Regions from separate parts of the Nocardioides sp. GCM10030259 genome, predicted to be linked through region 2. Evidence: predicted binding sites of a transcription regulator. Region 2 holds the regulator's gene; each other region holds the start of a gene.
The links. Region 2 encodes LexA, which represses DNA repair genes until DNA is damaged. Its sites were predicted from a motif close to TCGAACANNTGTTCGA; they were not measured.
Positions count from the first base shown of each region.

Region 1: the regulator LexA is predicted to act here: its motif matches at 3,860-3,875, upstream of ACFQQI_RS25255 (SAV_6107 family HEPN domain-containing protein).
Region 3: the regulator LexA is predicted to act here: its motif matches at 1,666-1,681, upstream of ruvC (crossover junction endodeoxyribonuclease RuvC).
Region 4: the regulator LexA is predicted to act here: its motif matches at 2,930-2,945, upstream of ACFQQI_RS17720 (DUF222 domain-containing protein).

Region 1 is NZ_JBHTDF010000026.1:350,630-356,031, forward strand. It holds gene ACFQQI_RS25240 (transglutaminaseTgpA domain-containing protein) at 1-1,708, shown strand, start outside; gene ACFQQI_RS25245 (DUF3040 domain-containing protein) at 1,900-2,334, opposite strand; gene ACFQQI_RS25250 (methyltransferase domain-containing protein) at 2,530-3,270, opposite strand; gene ACFQQI_RS25255 (SAV_6107 family HEPN domain-containing protein) at 3,314-3,748, opposite strand; gene ACFQQI_RS25260 (hypothetical protein) at 3,913-4,371, opposite strand; gene ACFQQI_RS25265 (YbaK/EbsC family protein) at 4,422-4,895, shown strand; gene ACFQQI_RS25270 (ArsC/Spx/MgsR family protein) at 4,895-5,251, shown strand; gene ACFQQI_RS25275 (phytoene desaturase family protein) at 5,258-5,402, shown strand, end outside.
Region 2 is NZ_JBHTDF010000002.1:102,899-108,300, reverse strand. It holds gene ACFQQI_RS00840 (SigB/SigF/SigG family RNA polymerase sigma factor) at 1-363, shown strand, start outside; gene ACFQQI_RS00835 (hypothetical protein) at 410-790, shown strand; gene ACFQQI_RS00830 (DUF3052 domain-containing protein) at 798-1,211, opposite strand; gene ACFQQI_RS00825 (LysM peptidoglycan-binding domain-containing protein) at 1,365-1,715, opposite strand; gene lexA (transcriptional repressor LexA) at 1,996-2,748, shown strand; gene ACFQQI_RS00815 (phosphatase PAP2 family protein) at 2,855-3,658, shown strand; gene ACFQQI_RS00810 (alkaline phosphatase D family protein) at 3,662-5,311, shown strand; gene ACFQQI_RS00805 (alkaline phosphatase family protein) at 5,308-5,402, shown strand, end outside.
Region 3 is NZ_JBHTDF010000026.1:100,317-105,718, reverse strand. It holds gene ACFQQI_RS24085 (serine hydrolase domain-containing protein) at 1-36, opposite strand, end outside; gene pdxT (pyridoxal 5'-phosphate synthase glutaminase subunit PdxT) at 107-703, shown strand; gene ACFQQI_RS24075 (YebC/PmpR family DNA-binding transcriptional regulator) at 719-1,492, shown strand; gene ruvC (crossover junction endodeoxyribonuclease RuvC) at 1,706-2,233, shown strand; gene ruvA (Holliday junction branch migration protein RuvA) at 2,230-2,826, shown strand; gene ruvB (Holliday junction branch migration DNA helicase RuvB) at 2,831-3,913, shown strand; gene yajC (preprotein translocase subunit YajC) at 4,077-4,418, shown strand; gene secD (protein translocase subunit SecD) at 4,420-5,402, shown strand, end outside.
Region 4 is NZ_JBHTDF010000020.1:71,054-76,455, reverse strand. It holds gene ACFQQI_RS17740 (type 1 glutamine amidotransferase) at 1-9, opposite strand, end outside; gene ACFQQI_RS17735 (hypothetical protein) at 6-359, opposite strand; gene glnA (type I glutamate--ammonia ligase) at 359-1,699, opposite strand; gene ACFQQI_RS17725 (hypothetical protein) at 1,729-2,343, opposite strand; gene ACFQQI_RS17720 (DUF222 domain-containing protein) at 2,985-4,292, shown strand; gene ACFQQI_RS17715 (arginine deiminase) at 4,321-5,402, opposite strand, start outside.

The DNA of each region.
Region 1 (5,402 bases), on a different contig from region 2:
GCTCGTCGGTGGCGCCGCCACGGCGATCGCCGTGCTGCTGCCCGTGGTGATCCCCGCGACCGGGCTGCACCTCTTCGACTTCGGGCCGGGCAGCGGCGGGGGCGATGACATCCGCGTCGACAACCCGACGGCCGACCTGGTGCGCGACCTGAAGCGCGGCGACGACGTCCCGCTGGTCAAGGTCACGACCAACGACCCGGACCCGTCGTACCTCCGGATCCTCACGCTCACCCGATTCTCCGAGGCGGAGTGGAGCCCCGGCGACCGCGAGGTCCCGTCGGACCACCTCGCCAACGGCTCGATGCCACCGCCGCAGGGCGTCGCCTCCGACATGCAGCGGCAGGAGCACCCGTACCAGGTCACGATCATGCCGGAGTTCGACTCCCGCTGGCTCCCGACGCAGCCGCCGGTCAGCATCGTCGACGCGGCCGGCGACTGGCGCTACGACCAGCGCACGATGGACTTCATCGCCGGCGACGAGGACCTGTCGACCGAGGGCCTCGAGTACACCATGACCGCGGTGGACCTCGACGTGACCGCGGGCCATCTCGAGGACGCCGGCACGTCCACCGGGAAGGTCGACGCGATCTTCACCGACCTGCCCGACGACATGCCCGCGATCGTCCACGACCTCGCGGTTCAGGTGACCGAGGGCAAGGCGACGGCGTACGAGCAGGCCGCCGCCCTGCAGGAGTGGTTCCGCAGCGAGTTCACCTACTCCCTCGACCAGGCCGACGGCAACGGCATCGACGCGCTGGAGGACTTCCTCACCGACGGCCCGGGTGGCCGCGTGGGCTACTGCGAGCAGTTCGCGTCGGCGATGGCGGTGATGGCGCGTGACCTCGGCATCCCCGCCCGCGTCGCCATCGGGTTCCTGAACCCCTCGGCGGAGGGCGCGGGGAGCTGGGTCTACAGCTCCGACGACATGCACGCCTGGCCCGAGCTGTTCTTCGACGGCGTCGGCTGGGTGCGCTTCGAGCCCACGCCGCCGGGGCGCGCGTCCGAGGTACCGGACTACACCGTGCCGGGCACGCCGGACATCGACCCGACCGAGTCGACCGCACCGTCGGAGAGCTCGTCGGCGGCGGCGCCGACGACCCGGCCGCTGGAGCCCTCGGCCACCGCCTCCGCCGACGACGAGACCGCCGACACCGGGTCCGCGATCGCCTGGGGCCCGACGATCGGCGGGCTCGCCGCGGTCGTCGTCGTGCTCGGCGGGCTGCTGCTCCCCCGCCTGGTGCGCGCGCGGCGCCGGGAGCGCAGGCTCTCGGCGGGCGCGGTCGAGCCGGTGTGGGACGAGCTGCAGGACACCGCGCTCGACCTCGGCGTCCCCTGGCCGCCCGGCCGGTCGCCGCGGCGTACCCGCGACGTCCTGGTCGACCACCTCGGCACCCCCGTCGACACGAACACGGCCGAGCGCCCCGCCCACGGCCCGAACGTCGCCCCGGAGGCGGTGGCTGCCCTGGACCGGCTCGTGCTCACCCTGGAGCTGGCCCGCTACTCGCGCGCCGGCGCGACCATCGACCCGGTGCGGCTGCGCGCCGACGGCGAGACCTGCATCGCCGCGCTCGCCGGTGGGGCCGCCCGGTCCGCCCGGCGCCGCGCCGCCTGGTGGCCGCGCACGGTCCTCACCCTGCGAAGCCGGACCCGGATGGCCCCGACGCCCCTCGAGGCGAGGTACGGCGGGGTCGTCGACAACATGTCATAGCGGAGACGCGGCAGCGGATCCGCTGATGGTGGTCGAGCAAGCGGCGCGACTGAGGAACGAAGTCGCGACCCGCGTGTCGAGACCCGGTGACAATGGATGAGGGCGGTGACCACCGTGGTCCCGCCCTGCACACGCTGAGGGGGTCTCGACAAGCTCGACCACCAACGACGCGTCCGCTGGCGCGTCTCCGCTCAGAACCCGCCGTTCTCGCGGCGGCGGCGCCAGCGCTCCTCCATGCGCTCCATGAAGGAGCCGTGGCCGGCGTTGCGGTTGCGCTTGGTGCGGCGGCCGCCGTCGATGACGGTGAAGCCGCGGCTGGGGTGGGCGGCGCGCGGGTCGGCGGCGGCCGGGGCCGAGTGGTGGCCGCGAAGCGCGGCGAGCGCCACGGTGGCCGAGCCGAGCATCACGACGAAGCCGGCGATGCCGAGAGCGGTGATGCGGGCGACGGCGCCGGTCATCAGGATCGCGACGCCGATCACGAAGCAGGCGCCCGCGATCATCGCACGACGCCGAGCCGATCGCCGGAAGGCCGTGCCGCGCAGCGTGGACGCCAGCTTGGGGTCCTCCTCGACGAGGGCGCGCTCCATCTGCTCGAGCAGTCGGAGCTCCTCTTCCGAGAGTGGCACCGTACCTCCCACAAAAGTCGTCGCCGGAAAACGGGGGCCGGCACCTGCAAGTCTAGGCAGCGGCCCGTCATCCCGGTAGCCGGGATCGGGAAATTCGTGACCGAACCGTGCCAGACGCCTCTGAAGAGTACGGTGCCCAGCCCGGGCTTCGGCCAACCCCCGGGGCCCGAAAGCGTGCCCGAGCCGGCCCGCCTGTCAGCGCGCGAGCAGGTGCAGCTGGGCCGCGAGGGGGAGGTACTCGGGGCGCTCGGCGACCGCACGCTCCAGCTCGACGAGGGCCGCGGTCGAGCCGGGTTCGAGGTCGAGGAGCGACCCGGGGACGAGGTCGGCGAACACGCGTACGCCGTGGACGGCGTCGACCGAGAAGCCCGCCTGCCCCAGCAGGGCCGTGGCCTCCGCCGCGGTGAACCGGTTGCCGGCGCGACCGTCGCGCTCCCCTGCCGGCGAGTCGAGGAGGGCCAGCGCCTGGGTGAAGTGGCCGGCCATCGCCCGCGCCACCACCGCCGCGTGCCGCTGCGCGACCAGCAGGCTGAGCACGCCTCCCGGCCGAAGGACGCGGCGCAGGGTGCCGAGGGCCGCGACCGGGTCGTCGACGACCTCGAGCACGCCGTGGCACAGCACGACGTCGGCGCTGCGCGGCTCCACGACGTCGAGCAGCGTCGCGAGGTCGCCCTGCAGTGCGGACACCTCGACGTCGAGCTCGCGGGCGCGCCGGCCCAGCGCCGCCAGGGCGTCGGGGCTCGGGTCGACGACGGTCACCCGGGCGCCGAGCCCGGCGACGCGCACCGCGAACCCACCGGTGCCGCCGCCGATGTCGAGGACGTCGACGCCGGCCGCGTCGTCGACGTACGGCCGGACGGCGTCCCAGACCACGGAGCTCCGGGCCGCGGCGCGGCGTTCGCTCGGCCGCTCGGTGGACCGCACGCTGTCGCTCATGCCCCAACCCTAGGGCCTACGACATGGGCCCACGACGTGGCGATCAGCCGGCGCGCACGACGGCCGCGCGGCTCGCCACGGGCGCGTGCGGCACCAGGCCGAGCGACCGCTCGACGACCGCGAGGAACCGGTCGGCGTCACGCACGAGGTCGTCGGCCTCCCGCTCGCCGACGGCCCGGGTGGAGCCGGCCTCGGCGGCGGCCCGCTTCGCCGCGCCGCCGGCGAAGAACGTCGCCCACTCCCCCAGCTCCGGGGCGACCTCGGCGAGCAGTACCCACGCGTTCGTCTGCGGGCGGCGCCGGCGGCTCGCCGTCGGCCGCGCCCGCGCGGACAGCAGGGCGGCCGCGGCCCGGAGCGCGGCGACGTGCGCGCAGGCATACCGTGTCGGCGCCTCGGTGGCGGAGACCGCCTCGCTCAGGGACTCCGCCGCCCGCGCCAGGTAGGAGTGGGTCGTGGCGGGCAGGGCGTACGGGTTCATCGGGCACCTCTCTCCGTCGACCCCGGGCTGGCGACCCCACCGTCGTACGTCGGCCCGCACCGGGCCGGCCCGACGGGGACGGGGGTCGAATTCGCCCCCGCCGAGCCCGGATCGAACAGGTGTTCGATCCGGGTCCCACGGTACACCCGGCCGCCGACAGCCCGTCAAGGTCCGGAGCGCACGTCCTCCGAGCGATCCGCGGCGCGCAGGTAGACCCCGGTGTCGCGGTGCCAGAGCGCGATGAGGATGGCGGCCTCGAGCACCAGGCTGGCGACGGACAGCACGACGAACAGGGCGGGCGGCTCGATGCGGAGGGTCGCCAGCGTCCCGAGCGCCATCCCGATCACCGCCACCGTGATCGCCACCCGCGCCCAGGCGTGGCGCGACCGGAAGAACTCGGCGAGCACGACCAGCAGCAGGGCGAGCACGATCAGCATCACGACGACCACCGGCACCAGATCGGGCGGCTCGACGGAGCCGGTGTCCTCGCGGCCGGACTGCCAGGCGTCGAGCAGCTCGGACTTGAAGAGGATCGACAGGACGGCCGTCACGACCGACAGCACGACCAGCGACAAGGTCAACCAGACGCCGGCCGTCACCGTCACCGGTCGCTGCTGACTCATCCGTCTCCTCCTTCATCCCCGGCGCAGCACGCTGCCCTAGGGTCTCGACCATGAACTCCGAACATCCGGCGATCACGGCGTTCCGCGACGACCACGCGCGACGGGGTGGCACCGGTGAGATCGTCATCCTGCCCGATTCGGTGCACACCGCGGCGCTCGCGGCCGAAGCCCTGGGGTGCGAGGTCGGCGCGATCGCGAACAGTCTGCTCTTCGACGCCGACGGGGCGCCGGTGCTCATTCTGACGTCGGGCGCGCACCGCGTCGACACCGCCCTCGTCGCCGCGCACCTCGAGGTGGGCAAGCTGCGGCGGGCGACGCCGGAGTTCGTCCGCGAGCACACCGGACAGGTGATCGGCGGTGTCTCGCCGATCGGACATCCGCACCCGGTGCCGACGTACCTCGACTCGTGGCTGCGCAGGTACGACGTGGTCTGGGCGGCGGCCGGTCACCCGGCGGCGGTGTTCTCGACGACGTACGACGAGCTCGCGAAGATGACCGGCGCCCCGGAGGTCGAGGTCCAGTGATGGAGATCTGGCTCAACCCCGCCTGCTCGAAGTGCCGCACGGCCGTGGCCGAGCTGGACAAGGCCGGCGTCGACTACACCGTGCGGCGCTACCTCGACGAGCCGCCCACCGCCGCGGAGCTCGCCGACGTGATCGCGCGCCTGGGCCTCGAGCCGTGGGACGTCGCGCGCCCCAAGGAGGCTCGCGAGGAAGGCATCGACCTGCCGAAGGACGCCGAGCACCGGGACGCCTGGTTCGAGGCGCTCGCGGCTCACCCCCGGGCGATCCAGCGCCCGATCATCACGGCCGCGGACGGCACGACCGTCGTCGGGCGCGACCAGGAGTCGCTGGACCGCGTGCTCGACGCCGAGGCCTGAGCGTCGATGGCACGGGTCGCGGTCGTCGGCGGCGGGTTCGGCGGCCTCGCAGCCGCGCTCAGGCTGGCGAAGCTCGGCCACGAGGTCACCCTGCTCGAGCGGGCGCCGACCCTGGGCGGCGCGCTCTCGGAGGTGCGTGCGGGCGACTTCG
Region 2 (5,402 bases):
TCCGAGATCGCTGCCCACCTCGACGTCGACCTCGAGCTGGTGGTCGAGGCGCTCGGCGCCAACGGCTGCTTCGCGCCGGTCTCCCTGGACGCGACGACCAGCGACGACGACGAGGCGCTCTCCCGGCGCCTGGGCCACGACGACGCCGGCTTCGACGTCGCCGAGGCGCGCGCCCTGCTCGCCCCCGTCCTCGCCCAGCTCACGCCGCGCGAGCGCAAGATCGTCGAGATGCGCTTCTTCCGCGGCTGCACGCAGGCCGAGATCGGCAGGGAGATCGGCGTGACCCAGATGCAGGTCTCCCGGCTGCTGACCCGGATGATCGCGCGGATGCGCAACCAGCTGAGCGTGGCGCACGCCGCCTGACCGGTGTTCCATGCCCGGTTCGCCGCGCATCGGACACAATGTCCGTGTGACGGGTGCGACGGGTGGGAAGCGGGCGGGGTCCCGCCGCGGACCCCGCCGCAGGCGCAGGTTCCAGCCCGCCCTGCTGCTGCTCGCCCTGGGCATCACCGCCTGCGTCCTGGCCTGGGGCTACCTGGTGTACGCCGCCATCGACTTCGGCGCGACCGCCCGCGGCGGGGACGCCCGCGCGTGGTGGTTCCTGGCGATCGCGTCGGTCGGCGCGGTGGCCTGCCTCTTCTTCGGGCTGATGCTGGTGGCGTTGCTGACCCGGCGCCTCGGCATCAGCAGACCCCCCACGCCGCGCGGCTCGGCAGAGTCGACCGAGACCGACGGCGGCTCCGACGACGAGCCGCCGCGGCCGATCGGCGGGCGGCGCGCGGCGCGGTAGCGACGTCTCAGCGGTCCGCGAGCCGGCGCACGAACTTCAGCCCCGACCAGGTGTCGTCGACGGCCGCCACCTTCACGTCCACCCAGCCCAGCCGGAGGCCGAACTCGCGGACGACGCCGTCACCGAGGTCGCTGTCGATGCCGAGCGCCCGCTGCGCCGCCTGCTTGGGCCAGCACACCCAGACCATGCCGGCGGTCCGGGTCCGCTCGAACAGCACCGGCAGCCGCGCCTCGAGCGCCGCGCGCCTGGTGTGGAAGGTCAGGGTCACGTCGAGGCTGTCGGGCCGACCCGGCAGGCGGCGTACGACGTGGGCGCCGGTCGTCCCGAGCTCGAACCCGTCGGGCGCGCCGTCGAGCAGCACCACGTGCTCGTCCTTGACGCCCAGCTTGCGCAGCAGCGGGGTGCCGGAGTAGCCGGCCATGGCGGCAGCGTAGGGACACCGGCCCCGAAATGACCTCGAGGGGCGGAGCCGGCCAAGGCTCCGCCCCTCGCTTCCCCGGTTATCGCCGGCCGGGGTCGAAGCGGCCGGCGAAGTGTGTGACCCGGTGGTCTGTGCGGGATCAGTCGATCGGACTCACTCGACCGGGACCAGCAGCCGCTGGCCGGCGACGAGCATCCCGGAGTCGAGCGCGTTGAGCTTCTCGATCCGCTCGATCATCGAGCGGACGTCGCCGTCGGTGGCGGCCGCGGAGGCGATCTCCCACAGGGTGTCGCCCGGGCCGACCTGCACCACGGCGGTGGGCTCCGGCGTGCCGGAGTCGCGGGTGGCGACCGAGCCGCCGGCCAGGGCGACGCCGACGGCGAGCACGGCGACGAGCGCGAGGAGGACCACGACGGCGCGGCCGCGCCGGGTCAGGCGGACCGTGCTGCGCGGACGCGCGGCGGGCCGGCTGTGGAACATCTGGTCGATCGTCATGGTGCTCATCTGGTGACCTCCTGGGGAAGTGGTCCCGCCTCCGGGACCTCGGGTCTCTGTGTCGTCGAGAGCAGTTCTAGTGGCGACCACCGACAGTCCCTCGGGACCGGTCCGGACCACCCACTCGATCAGCCGTTCGATCGAACATGTGTACGACGTTAGAGCACGTGTTCGAACGACACAAGGCCTTCGCCGAACATTTGTTCGATCACCTCGAATCCCCTCGGGCACCGACACGCGGTTCGAACAGATGTTTGAACCCGGCGGCGGGGAGGACTACCGTGAGCCCATGGCGAAGACGGCAGGGAAGAAGATGGCCGGGAAGACGCCCGGCAAGATGACGGTCCGCGAGCTGCCCGACGGCCCGGCCGACGCGACCGGGCTCACCCCGCGACAGCAGCGTGTCCTCGCGACGATCAAGGACTCGATCGAGAAGCGGGGCTACCCGCCGAGCATGCGCGAGATCGGCGAGGCGGTCGGGCTGACCAGCTCCTCCAGCGTCGCCCACCAGCTCAAGGTCCTCGAGGAGAAGGGCTACCTCAAGCGCGACCCCCACCGGCCGCGCGCCCTCGAGGTCTTCCTCCCCGAGGTGATGGCGGCCCGCCGTTCCCTGGGCACCGCCGAGGAGTCGACGTACGACGAGACGGGTCTCGGCGACAGCGTGCCCGCAGCGTCGTACGTCCCGCTCGTCGGCCGGATCGCCGCCGGCGGGCCGATCCTCGCGGAGGAGCGCTACGAGGACGTCTTCCCCCTGCCCAAGCAGCTGGTGGGCGACGGCGAGCTCTTCCTGCTCGAGGTCTCCGGCGACTCGATGATCGAGGCGGCCATCTGCGACGGCGACTACGTCGTCATCAAAAAGGAGCAGACCGCCGACAACGGAGAGATCGTCGCGGCGCTCATCGACGGCGAGGCCACGGTGAAGACCCTGCAGCGCAAGGACGGAAATGTGTGGCTGCTGCCGCACAACCCCAACTACGATCCCATCGACGGCACGAACGCCACCATCCTCGGCAAGGTGACCGCCGTGCTGCGACGGGTCTGATAGGTCGAATTCCCTACAACATCGGGGAATCACCCGATCGGACCCCGAGGTTGATCGGGTGAATACCCGATGGGCACGGGGAGGGATGATGGAGGACGCTGGTGCTGTGACGACAGCGCCTGCGGTGGCACGCACGCGGACCCTCCCGATCTGGGCCCGCGGCCTCCTCGAGCTGGCCCTGATCCTCGGGCTCTGGGTCCTCTACAGCCTCGCCCGCCTGCTCGCCGACACATCGATGAAGCCGGCCCTCGACCGCGCCAACGACCTGTTGCACATCGAGAAGCTGCTCGGCATCGAGTGGGAGGTCCCGCTCAACCAGCTCTTCAGCGACTACCGCGTGATCGGGCTGGTGGGCAGCTACTGGTACGCCACCTTCCACTACATCGTGACCGCCGGTGTCCTCATCTGGCTCTGGCGCCTGGGCACCGACCGCTATGGACCAGCCCGCCGCGCCCTGGTGATCGCGACGCTGGCGGGCCTGGTCGCCTACCTGTTCATGCCGACCGCGCCGCCGCGGTTCATCAGCGGGTACGTCGACGTGCTCAGCCTGCACGCGGCGGACGGGTGGTGGGGCGCCGACGCGTCCGCGCCGCGCGGCGTCGGCGGGCTGACCAACGAGCTCGCGGCGTTCCCCTCCCTGCACGCCGGCTGGGCGCTGTGGGTGGCGCTGGCGCTGCACGTCTACGCGACCCGCAAGTGGGTCCGGGTGCTCGGTTGGGTCTACGCCATCGGCACCGGCATCGTCATCGTCGGCACCGGCAACCACTGGGTCATCGACGCCCTCGTCGGCTGGATGATCGTGCTCCTGGCCTGGGTGGTCGCGATGGCGCTTGGCCGGGTGCCCCTGCGATGGCCCCGACGAACAACAGGTGAACGAGCAGAACCCGGGGGGACGGCGGTCGTTGAGTGAGGCGTGACAACGCCTCTCCTCCCGCGTCGCGCCGTCCTCGCGACCACCGGCGCGATCGGCGCCGTCGCTCTCGCGCCCGGCGCTGACTCCGTCGCTGCGGCTGCGCGCTTCCGCCACGGCGTCGCCTCCGGCGACCCGCTCCCCCGCGCCGTCGTCATCTGGACCCGCGTGACGCCGACGGCGGCCAGCACCCCGGGCTCGGGCCGCGGCCCGACGGTCACCGTGCACTGGGAGGTCGCGACCGACGAACGCTTCCGCCGCGTCGTACGACGTGGGCGCGCCACGACCGGACCCGACCGCGACCACACCGTGAAGGTCGACGTGACCGGGCTGGCGGCGGACACGGCGTACCGCTACCGCTTCCGCCTCGACGGCGAGACCAGCCGCGTCGGCCGCACCCGCACGGCGCCCGCGGTTGACAGCGATCCGGCGAACATCCGCTTCGGGGTCGTGTCGTGCGCCAACCTCCAGGCCGGCTGGTTCAGCGCCTATCGCGGCCTGGCCGCGCGCGACGACCTGCACGCGATCGTGCACCTCGGCGACTACCTCTACGAGTACGGCCCGGGCCAGTACGGCTATGGCGCCAACGACGTCGACATCCGGCCGCACGTGCCGGCCCACGAGATGCTCTCGCTGGCCGACTACCGCCAGCGGCACGCGCAGTACAAGGAGGACGCCGACCTCCAGGACCTGCACGCGAAGTACCCGTGGATCATCACCTGGGACGACCACGAGGTCACCAACGACCAGTGGCGCGACGGCGCCGAGAACCACAACCCCGACCTGGGCGAGGGCGACTACCGGCGCCGCCGAGCCCGGGCGCACCGGGCGTACGACGAGTGGATGCCGGTCCGGATGGACGGCACCGCCCGGCTCGGCGACGGCACACGGCTCTTCCGCCGGTTCCGGTTCGGCCGGCTGCTCGAGCTGAGCATGCTCGACCTGCGCACCTACCGGGACGGCCAGCTCGAGGTCCCCGGTCACCGGGTCGACTCGCCCGACCGCACGATCGCCGGCGCCGAACAGCTGGAGTGGCTCAAGCAGGGCCTGTCGTCGGACGCTGCTCAGTGGAAGGTGATCGGCAACCCGGTGATGATCGCGCCGGTTGAGCTCGGCTCGCTCCCGCACGACCTCGTCGACCCGGTCAACGAGGTCACCGGCCTGCTGCCGCGCGACGGCGTCGCCTACAACGTCGACCAGTGGGACGGCTACACCCACGACCGCCGCCGGGTGCTCGAGCACATCCGGGACCACCAGGTCAGCGACGCGCTCTTCATCACCGGCGACATCCACTCGGGCTGGGCGTGCGAGCTGCCGTACGACGCCTCCACGTACCCACTCGGCGACTCCGCCGGCGTCGAGTTCGTCTGCGCGTCGGTGACCTCCAACAACCTCAAGGACATCACCGGCTCCCCGGCGCGGACGACGAGCGTGGCGGTCGAGAACGTCATCAAGGCCGCCAACCGGCACATCCGCCACCTCGACTTCGACAGCCACGGCTTCTCGGTGCTCGACGTGACCGCGACCCGCGCGCAGATGGACTGGTACGTCATCGGCGACCGCGCCGACCACGCCACCCCGATCACGTGGTCCGTCTCCTACCGGACGCGCACCGGCACCGGCCGGGTCGAGCAGGTCGGGGGGCCGCTGTGACGACCACGCGCCGTACCTTCCTCAAGACCGGCGCCGCGGGCCTGGTCTTCTCATCGGTCCCGGGCGTCGCGCGCGCCGCTGCCGGCACCCG
Region 3 (5,402 bases), on a different contig from region 2:
CAGGCAGGCGGCAGCCGCCACCAGGGTTCGTCTCACAACGAGAGGATAGGGCCGTCTCGGTCGGCCCGACCGCTGCTCGACGGCGGGCCGGACCTACGCTTGCGGCGTGTCGATCCCCACCGTCGGTGTCTTCGCGCTCCAGGGCGACGTCCGGGAGCACGTGCGCGTGCTGCGCGGGCTCGGCGTCGCGGCGCTGACGGTACGCCGTACCTCCGAGCTCGACGCCTGCGACGGACTCGTCGTACCGGGCGGGGAGTCGACGACGATGGCCAAGCTGGCGCGCACCTTCGACCTGTTCGAGCCGATCCGGCAGCGCATCAAGGAGGGCATGCCCGTCTTCGGCACCTGCGCGGGCATGATCATGCTCGCCGACCGGATCCTCGACGGCGCCCCCGGCCAGGAGACGCTCGGCGGGCTCGACGTGACGGTCCGGCGCAACGCGTTCGGTCGCCAGGTCGACTCCTTCGAGCACGACCTCGCGTTCGCGGGGCTGGCCGACCCGGTGCACGCGGTCTTCATCCGCGCGCCGTGGGTCGAGGACGCCGGCGAGGGGGTCGAGGTGCTCGCTCGCGTGGACGCCGGGCCGGCCGCGGGTAGGATCGTCGCGGTCCGTCAGGGCCCGCTGATGGCGACGTCGTTCCACCCCGAAGTGGGTGGCGACACCCGGGTTCACCGGTTGTTCGTGGACCTGGTCGAGAGCTGAGTAGAAGAGGGACGCATGTCTGGCCACTCCAAGTGGGCGACCACCAAGCACAAGAAGGCCGCGATCGACGCGAAGCGCGGCAAGCTGTTCGCCAAGCTGATCAAGAACATCGAGATCGCTGCCAAGATGGGTGGTCCCGACCCCGCCGGCAACCCCACGCTCTACGACGCCATCCAGAAGGCGAAGAAGCAGTCGGTGCCCAACAAGAACATCGACTCCGCGGTCAAGCGCGGCGGTGGCCTCGACGGCGGCGGCGTCGACTACGAGACGATCATGTACGAGGTCTACGGACCCCAGGGCGTCGCGCTCCTCGTCGAGTGCCTGACCGACAACCGCAACCGCGCGGCGATGGAGGTCCGCACCGCGGTCACGCGCAACGGCGGCACCATGGCCGACCCGGGGTCGGTCTCCCGGCTCTTCACCCGCAAGGGCGTCGTGGTGGTCGGCAAGGAGCAGGAGCGCGCCGGCAAGCCGTGGGAGGTCAGCGAGGACGACGTGCTCGAGGCGACCCTCGACGCGGGCGCCGAGGACGTCAGCGACCTCGGGGACACCTTCGAGGTCCAGTCCGACTCCTCCGACGTGGTCGCGGTGCGCACGGCGCTCCAGGCCGCCGGCATCGACTACGAGTCGGCCGAGGTCCAGTTCGTGGCGACCATGGACATCCCGGTCGCCGAGGTCGACGTGGCCGGCAAGGTCTTCCGTCTCGTCGACGCCGTGGACGACCTCGACGACGTGCAGAACGTCTTCAGCAACGCCGACATCCCCGACGACGTGCTCGAGGCCATCTGAGCGAGCAGGAGGCGCGACGAAGTCGCGGCTCGCGTCGCTCGCCAGGTTGAGCAAGCGACGCGACTGAGGGACGAAGTCGCGCGAGCGCGTCGAAACCCGGTGAGACGAAAGGCGGCCTTGGGCGTCGGGCGTGTCCTCCGGGCAACCGGGGGACCCGCCGGTTAGCGTTGCCACCGAACACCTGTTCGGACGGAAGGGCGACCGATGCGCGTGCTGGGGATCGACCCCGGGCTGACCCGATGCGGCATGGGCGTGGTCGAGGGCTCGGTCGGGCGGCCGCTCAGCCTCGTCGACGTCAACGTGCTGCGCACGTCGTCCCACCTGTCGGTGCCCGAGCGCCTGGTGACGATCGAGAAGGGCGTGGACGCCTGGCTCGACGACTACCAGCCGGACGCCGTGGCCATCGAGCGCGTGTTCGCGCGCTCCGACGTCAGCACCGTGATGGGCACCGCCCAGGCGAGCGGGATCGCGATGGTCTGCGCCGCGCGTCGCGGCCTGCCGATCGCGCTGCACACGCCGAGCGAGGTGAAGGCCGCCGTGTCCGGCAACGGGCGCGCCGACAAGGCGCAGGTCGGCACCATGGTGACCCGGATCCTGCGGCTCGACACCATGCCGAAGCCGGCCGACGCCGCCGACGCGCTCGCGCTGGCCATCACCCACATCTGGCGCGGTGGCGCCCAGGCTCGCCTCCAGGCCGCGGTCGCCGCGGCAGGCAGGCCCCAGAAGAGGAGTACGGCGTGATCGCGTTCGTGCGCGGCCCGGTGGCCGCCGTCAGCCTGTCCAGCGCAGTCGTCGAGGTCGGCGGGGTCGGCCTCGAGGTGATGTGCACGCCGGGCACCCTCGCGACGCTGCGCGTCGGCCAGGCGACGACGCTGCCGACGAGCATGGTGGTGCGCGAGGACTCGCTGACGCTCTTCGGCTTCGCCGACGAGGACGAGAAGCAGACCTTCGAGCTCGTGCAGACCGCCTCCGGCGTGGGCCCCAAGGTCGCGCAGGCCATGGTCGCCGTGCTCAGCCCCGACGACCTGCGCCGGGCCATCGCCTCCGACGACGTGAAGACGCTGACGAAGGTCCCCGGCATCGGACAGAAGGGCGCGCAGCGGATCATCCTCGAGCTCAAGGACCGCATCGGGGCGCCGACCGGGCGCCACGCGCCGTCCGCACCGATCGCCGCCGCGCCCTGGCGCGACCAGGTCCACCAGGGCCTCGTCGGCCTCGGCTGGTCCGCGAAGGACGCCGAGAAGGCCGTCGACGCCGTCGCCCCCGAGGCGGGCGACGCCCCCGACGTGGCCGCCCTGCTCCGCGCCGCCCTCCGTACCCTGAGCAAGGCCTGATCCCGTGCCGTTCCACGAGGACGACCTGGACGAGTCGGAGACCACCCACCTGCGCTCGCTCACGGCTGCGGAGGCCGAGGGCGACGAGCGGGTGGTCGAGGCTGCGCTCCGACCGCGGTCGCTCGACGAGGTCGTCGGCCAGGTGCGCGTGCGCGACCAGCTCGGCCTAGTGCTCGAGGCGGCTCGTCGGCGCGGGCGCGCGCCCGACCACGTGTTGCTCTCCGGCCCGCCCGGCCTCGGCAAGACCACCCTCGCGATGATCATCGCCGCCGAGATGGGGGCGCCGCTGCGCCTCACCAGCGGGCCGGCGATCACCCACGCGGGCGACCTGGCGGCGATCCTCTCCGGCATGAACGAGGGCGACGTCCTCTTCGTCGACGAGATCCACCGGATGTCGCGGCCCGCCGAGGAGATGCTCTACATGGCGATGGAGGACTTCCGGGTCGACGTCGTCATCGGCAAGGGGCCCGGCGCGACCGCCATCCCGCTGGACATCCCGCCGTTCACGCTCGTCGGCGCGACCACCCGGGCGGGACTGCTGCCCGGCCCGCTCCGCGACCGGTTCGGCTTCACCGCGCACCTGGAGTTCTACGAGGCCGACGAGCTCGACCTCATCGTGCAGCGCTCGTCCCGGCTGCTCGACGTCGACGTCGTCGCCGACGGGACCGCCGAGATCGCCTCCCGCTCGCGCGGCACGCCCCGCATCGCCAACCGCCTGCTGCGCCGGGTCCGCGACTACGCCCAGGTCCGCGCCGACGGCGTCGTCACGCTGCCGGTGGCCCGGGCGGCGCTCGACCTCTACGAGGTCGACCAGCTCGGGCTCGACCGCCTCGACCGGGCGGTCATCGACGTGCTCTGCCGCCGGTTCGGCGGGGGACCGGTCGGCATCTCCACGCTCGCGGTCGCCGTGGGGGAGGAGCGGGAGACGGTGGAGGAGGTCGCCGAGCCGTTCCTGGTCCGCAACGGCTTCCTGGCGCGTACGCCGCGCGGGCGGGTCGCCACCCCGGCCGCCTGGCAGCACCTCGGCCTGACGCCGCCGCCGGCGTCCGCCTTCCCCGACGGCGACGCGACGCTGTTCGAGGACTGATCGAGGCCTGATCGAGGACTGGGCCGCGGGAGACCGGAGCGTCACCCGGAGGTCACGAGTTGGGGCGGATTCGTGAGGCCGGCCACCGCGCTGGTTAGACTGGCCCGTCGGCCCGCCCGTTCTGGGTCGTGTGCCCCGAACAACGCTCGAGAGGTCATTCGTCGTGGAGTTCTTGCCGCTCGTCGGCATCGTGCTGCTCTTCTGGCTGTTCATCATCCGCCCGGCGTCCAAGCGCCAGAAGGAACTCGGGCGCATGCAGTCTTCGTTGACCGAGGGTGACGAGGTCGTGCTGACCTCCGGCATCTTCGGGACCGTCAGCCACATCGGCGACGACCACCTCCGGGTGGAGGTCGCCGACGGCGTCGTCATCAAGGTCGCCCGCGCTGCGATCGGCTCCAGGGTGGAGCGCCACGACGACATCGACGAGGCGGAGGACGCGGGCGATGACCGCGCCGACACCGAGGTAGAGGACGGAAAGCCGGGCACCGCCCCGGAAGGGAACTGACATGGCTCGCAACGCAGCCGCTCACGCCGGGCGGACGCTGCTGATCTTCCTGCTCGGCGTGGTCGTGCTGTTCGGCCTCGTCGCGCTCGGCGGCAACTGGAAGCCGGCCCTCGGCCTGGACCTCCAGGGCGGCACCCGCGTCACGATGATCGCCGAGGGCGACCCGTCGCAGGAGAACCTCGAGAAGGCCGCGGCCATCATCGACGACCGCGTCAACGGGTCGGGCGTGAGCGAGGCCGAGGTCACGACGCAGGGCAACGACGTGATCATCGTCGAGATCCCGGGTGACACCTCCAACTCGCTGATCGACACCGTGAAGCGGCAGGCGCAGCTGCGGTTCCGCACCGTCGCCTGCTCGAGCCAGGTTCCCGGCCCGTGCGCCACCGCCACGCCCTCGCCGACCAACCCCGACTCCGGCACGTCGCCCCTGGACCCGTCGGCCTCGCCGTCGGAGGAGCCGGCCAAGAAGAAGTCGACCAAGAAGGGCGCGGCGAAGAACCGTCCGGCGTACCTGGCCGACGAGACCGCCACCGAGACCCCCGCGCCCACGGAGTCGCCCGCTGAGTCGCCCGCTGAGTCGCCGACCGCGTCGCCGACCGAGGAGGCGAGCCCGCCCGCCACCGGCACCGGCGCGAGCGCGCAGGAGGCCCTCGCCTTCATCCAGAACCCGCCGCAGGAGGCGATCGACGCCTTCGCGTCGTACACCTGCCCGGCGACGGAGCCGCCGGTCGACGACCCGACCACGTGGCTGGTCACCTGCGGGACCGAGGAGGACGCGGCCACCAAGTACCTCCTCTCGCCCGCGGCGATCGAGGGCACGGACCTGAGCGAGGCGTCGGCCGGCATCCCGCAGGGCGGCGTCGCCTGGCAGGTGAACCTGACCCTCGGCGGCGACGGCAAGGACGTCTTCGCCGACCTGTCCAACGCGATGGCGGGCAGCGAGCAGCAGTTCGCGGTCGTCCTCGACGGCCAGGTCATCTCCGC
Region 4 (5,402 bases), on a different contig from region 2:
CCCGGTCACTGGGGCTCCCGCTCCGGCGCGAACGTGATGACCAGCAGGCCGATGCCGGTGACGGCCGTGAGCAGGCCTACCCAGATCTGGACGAGCGGCACCGAGAGCACGACGGTCGCGACGCCGGTCGTGATGCACAGGCGGCGCGCGGTCGGCGCCTGGTCGCGGATCGCGCGCAGCGTGAACCACGCGAGCCCGCCGAGCACGACGGCGATGGCGAGCGCGATCGCCCCGAACACGACGTAGTCGCCGGTGACGAGCGGCACCGCCAGCAGCGCCACCAGGACGGCGAAGCCGACGACCACGTAGAGCAACCGACGCAGCACCTTCACGCGGTCGTCGGTGAGGAACTCCGCCATCAGATCACCGGGAGCATGCGGTCGCGCTCGTACGCCGAGACCTGACCGCGGTAGTCGTCCCACTCGGCGCGCTTGTTGCGCAGGAAGAAGTCGAAGACGTGCTCCCCCAGGGTCTCGGCCAGCAGCTCGGAGTCCTCGGCGATCACGATCGCGTCGTGGAGGCTCTTCGGCAGCGGGTCGATGCCCAGGCTCTTGCGCTCGCGCTCCGAGAGCGACCAGACGTCGTCCTCGGCCTCGCGCGGGAGGTCGTAGCCCTCGGCGATGCCCTTCATGCCGGCGGCGAGCACCACGGCGTACGCGAGGTAGGGGTTGCACGCGGCGTCGAGGCTGCGCAGCTCGATGCGGGTCGACTGGCCCTTGAGCGGCTTGTACATCGGGACCCGGATCATCGCCGAGCGGTTGTTGTGGCCCCAGCAGACGTACGACGGCGCCTCAGCGCCCCACATCATCCGCTTGTAGCTGTTGACCCACTGGTTGGTGATGCAGCTGATCTCGGGGGCGTGCTTGAGGATGCCGGCGATGAACTGGCGGCCGGTCTTGGACAGCTGGTACTCCGCGCCCGCCTCGAAGAACGCGTTGTTGTCGCCCTCGAAGAGCGAGACGTGGGTGTGCATGCCCGAGCCCGGCTGGTCGGTGAACGGCTTGGGCATGAACGACGCCCAGATGCCCTGCGTCAGCGCGACCTCACGCACCACCGTCCGGAACGTCATGATGTTGTCGGCGGTGGTCAGCGCGTCGGCGTAACGCAGGTCGATCTCCTGCTGCCCCGGGCCGCCCTCGTGGTGGCTGAACTCGACCGAGATGCCCATCGCCTCGAGCATCGAGATCGCCTCGCGGCGGAAGTCGGCACCCATCGACTGCGCGGTGTGGTCGAAGTAGCCGCTGCGGTCGACCGGCACCGGCTCGGCGCCGGCCTCCGGCACGTCCTTGAACAGGTAGAACTCGATCTCGGGGTGCGTGTAGAACGTGAAGCCCTGGTCGGCCGCCCGGCTCAGCGTGCGCTTGAGCACGTAGCGCGGGTCGGCGTACGACGGCGAGCCGTCCGGCATCGAGATGTCGCAGAACATCCGGGCCGTCGACGGCCCGTCGCCGCTGCGCCAGGGCAGGATCTGGAACGTCGACGGGTCGGGCTTGGCGAGCATGTCGGACTCGTAGACGCGGGCGAAGCCCTCGATCGACGACCCGTCGAAGCCGATGCCCTCCGAGAACGCCTGCTCGAGCTCGGCCGGTGCGACCGCGACCGACTTCAGGAAGCCGAGGACGTCGGTGAACCAGAGCCGGACGAACCGGACGTCACGCTCCTCGAGAGCGCGGAGAACGAAGTCTTCCTGCTTGCCCATGGCTGCAGCCTATTGGCTGGCGCCACGGGTCAGCCGCGCGGTCCGCAGACGTTCACGTCCTGGGAGGCCAGCACGCCGTCGTACACGCGCCGCGTGGGCCGCAGCCACGACTGCGTCGTGTCGGTGAAGGCGATGCTCCCGTTGACGCGCCCGTGCACGCCGTCGACCCGGACCTTGCGCACGGTGAGCGGGATGGTGACCTCGTCGCGGCGGGTGCCCTCCCAGCAGGCGGACGCCTTCCGCTCGTCGCGGGCGTCGGCGAAGGTGACCTCGTCACCGACGCCGTGGCCGGCGTACCGGAACGCCACGGTCGTGTTGGCGGCGAGCTGGCCGTCCCACGGCGCGTTCACCAGGACCGACATGCCCCAGGTGTGGCTGCTGCGGATCCGGAAGGTGGCCTCGCCGTCCTCGACGGTGGCGCTGGGGCCGTTCCACACGCGGACGCCGAACTTCTCCGAGTCGTCCCAGCGGGCCTGGACGAGCGAGAGCTCGCAGCCCTCGCAGTCCGGGACCTCGAAGGTGACGGTCGTCCTGGGGTGGGCGGCGGCGCTGGTCGCCTCGGCGGGGAGCGCGGTGGTGCCGGCGAAGAGGGCGGCGGCCGCGGCGGTGAACGCGAGGCCGGTGCGGACGGTGGTGCGGTTCATGACGATGCTTTCTGTCTGCGTGATGTGTTGTCGCAGTGGAGACGCCCGGCGGGCGAGCTCGGTTGCATCCGATTTTGCGCCTCGAAGGTGCGACCGGCACGGGCCACAGTGGTTGAGGTGCGAGGAGCGCCAGCGACGAGCCTCGAAACCTCCACCGCGTCCGCGCTTACGTCGAGGGTCCGATCGCGCCTCGACACCGATGCTGGCGTCCTCCCGGCTGCCGGTTGGAAGGGCCGGGCGGCGCAGGGCACGGTGGTTGAGGTGCGAGGAGCGCCAGCGACGAGCCTCGAAACCACCACAGCGCCCGCGCGTACGCCGAGGCGGTGGTTGAGGTGCGAGGAGCGCCAGCGACGAGCCTCGAAACCTCCACCGCGTCCGCGCTTACGTCGAGGGTCCGATCGCGCCTCGACACCGATGCTGGCGTCCTCCCGGCGGCGCCAGTCTGGACGCGCGTCCCCCGCCGTCAAGCGGTCGGTTCGAAGGGCCGGGCGGCGCAGGGCACGGTGGTTGAGGTGCGAGGAGCGCCAGCGAACGAGCCTCGAAACCACCCCCTGCCCCGATGCCACCCTCGGCCGCTTGTTGATATTCGATCATTTGTTCGATATCACAGGAACGTGATGGCAGGACTGACCTTGGACGCGATGAGCGAGGAGCAGCTCCTCGATGCCGCGACCGACTGCGCAGCCGTCATCCGGGACGCCGAGACCGAGCTAATCCGGGTCGCCTACCAGTGGGCGGTGCTGCACTCCCCGGACCGGCTCGACCCCGCCGAGGCCGGCAGGCCGGGCCGGGAGAGGGCCCGGATGTTCGGTGGTGCGGGGACGCCGGAGGTGGCCGAGTTCGCCGCCGCGGAGCTCGGCGCGCGGATCGGGCGGTCCCCGTATGCGGCGCGGCAGCTGATGGCCGACGCCCTGGACCTGCGCCACCGCCACCCCCAGCTCTGGGCCCGGGTGCTGGCCGGTGAAGTCCGGGCGTCCTACGCGCGGCACGTGTGCGCGAAGACCCGCGACCTCACCGAATCCGAAGCCGCGTTCGTGGATGCCGCCGTCGCGGAGTCCGCGGACGGGCGGATCCCGTGGTCGCGGTTCGAGGCCCTGGTCGAGGCGAAGGTCGCGCAGGCCGACCCCGACACCGCCCGCGCGAAGGAAGAGCGCGCCGCGCAGGCGCGGTTCGCGCGGAGGCTGCACGGCGAGGCCCACGGGATGGCCTCCTTCCTGGTCCGCGCCGACGCCGCCACCATCGCGGCCCTCGAGGCCACCACCACCGCCGGCGCAGCACGCCTCAAGCCGGTGTTCCCGGAGGCCACCGACGACGAACGTTGCGTGCTGACCGTCCTGCACCTCATGACCGGACACGACCTCCCCACCTCGTCTGGCGAGGTGGACCTGGCCGACCTGCTCCCCACCGTCACGCTCTTCGTGCACCTGTACGCCGGCAGCCCCGGTCAGCCCGACGGTGAGGGGATCGCCCGGGTCGAGGGCCACGGCCCGGTCACCGAGGACTGGGTCCGGACCGTGCTCGGCCCGCAGGCTCGGTTCAAGATCCAGCCCGTACTGGACCTCGCCGGCCAGGCCCCGGTCGATGCGTACGAGATCCCGGACCGACATAGACAGGCCGTGCACCTGATGACGCCGGCCGACACCTTCCCCTACGCCACCTGCACCTCACGACAGATGCAGGTCGACCACACCGTCCCCTTCGACGCCGGCGGTGCCACCGGGGTGGGCAACTACGGCCCCATGACCACATCGCATCACCGGATCAAGACCCACGCCCCGGGCTGGCAAGTGCAGCAACCCTTCCCCGGCATCTACCTCTGGCGCGACCCCCACGGCGCCCACTACGTCGTCGACCACACCGGCACCCGCCGCCTCCCCCGGCCCAACCCCGCCTCCCGCCTCGAGGTCGAGTTCACCAACTTCCTGATCAACCTCGACCTCGCCGCCTGACCTGTCCGCAGGTCTGCGGAGGTGATCCTCAGAAGTCAACCGGATCCCGGACGATCGGGCAGGTCATGCAGTGCCCGCCGCCCCGACCCCGGCCGAGCTCGGCGCCCACGATCGTGATCACCTCGATGCCCGCCTTGCGCAGCAGCGTGTTCGTGAGCGTGTTGCGGTCGTAGGTGAACACCACACCGGGCTCGAGAGCGACGGCGTTGTTGCCGCTGTCCCACTGCTGCCGCTCGGACTGGTACACGTCACCACCGGTGTCGATGACCCGGATCGAGGGCAGGCCCAGCTCGCGTGCCACGACGTCGACGAACGCGGCCGAGCCCTCGTCGCGGACCTCCACCCCGGGCGCCGTGTCGGACGGAGTGAGGGTGAAGGTGTGCACCGCGCCCATGATCGTCGGGTAGAGCGTGACGACGTCGCGGTCGACGAACGTGAACACCGTGTCGAGGTGCATCGCGGCCCGCAGCTTGGGCATCCCGGCGACGATCACCCTCGTCGCGGCACCCTGGTCGAAGAGCGCCTTCGCGACCTGGGTGATCGCCTGTCGCGACGTCCGCTCGCTCATGCCGATGAGCACGACGCCGTTCCCGACGGGCATCACGTCGCCGCCCTCGAAGCTGGCCTGGCCCCAGTCCTGCTCGGGGTCGCCCCACCAGATCGTCGACCCGACGTAGTCGGGGTGGTGCTGGTAGATCGCCTTGTAGAGGAGGGTCTCCTCCTTCCGGGCGGCCCAGTAGAGCGGGTTCATCGTCAGCCCGCCGTACAGCCAGCAGGTCGTGTCGCGCGTGTAGAGCGTGTTGGGCAGCGGCGGCATCAGGTACTCGCGGGCACCGGTCGACTCGCGGGCAAGGCTGATGTACGCCGACCGGAAGTCCGCCGGGAGGTCGTGGGTGGCGAGGCCGCCGATGAGGTACTCGGCGAGCTGCCGCTCCGGCAGGCCCTCCAGGTAGCTGCGGGTGTCGTCGACCAGGCCGAGCCCGACCTGGTTGGGCACGATCTTGCGGTCCAGGATCCAGTCCTTGCCGCCCGGCGCCGCCAGCGTCTCGGCCAGGAGGTCGTGGAGCTCGACGACCTCGACGCCGCGCTGCGTCAGCTTGTTGACGAAGT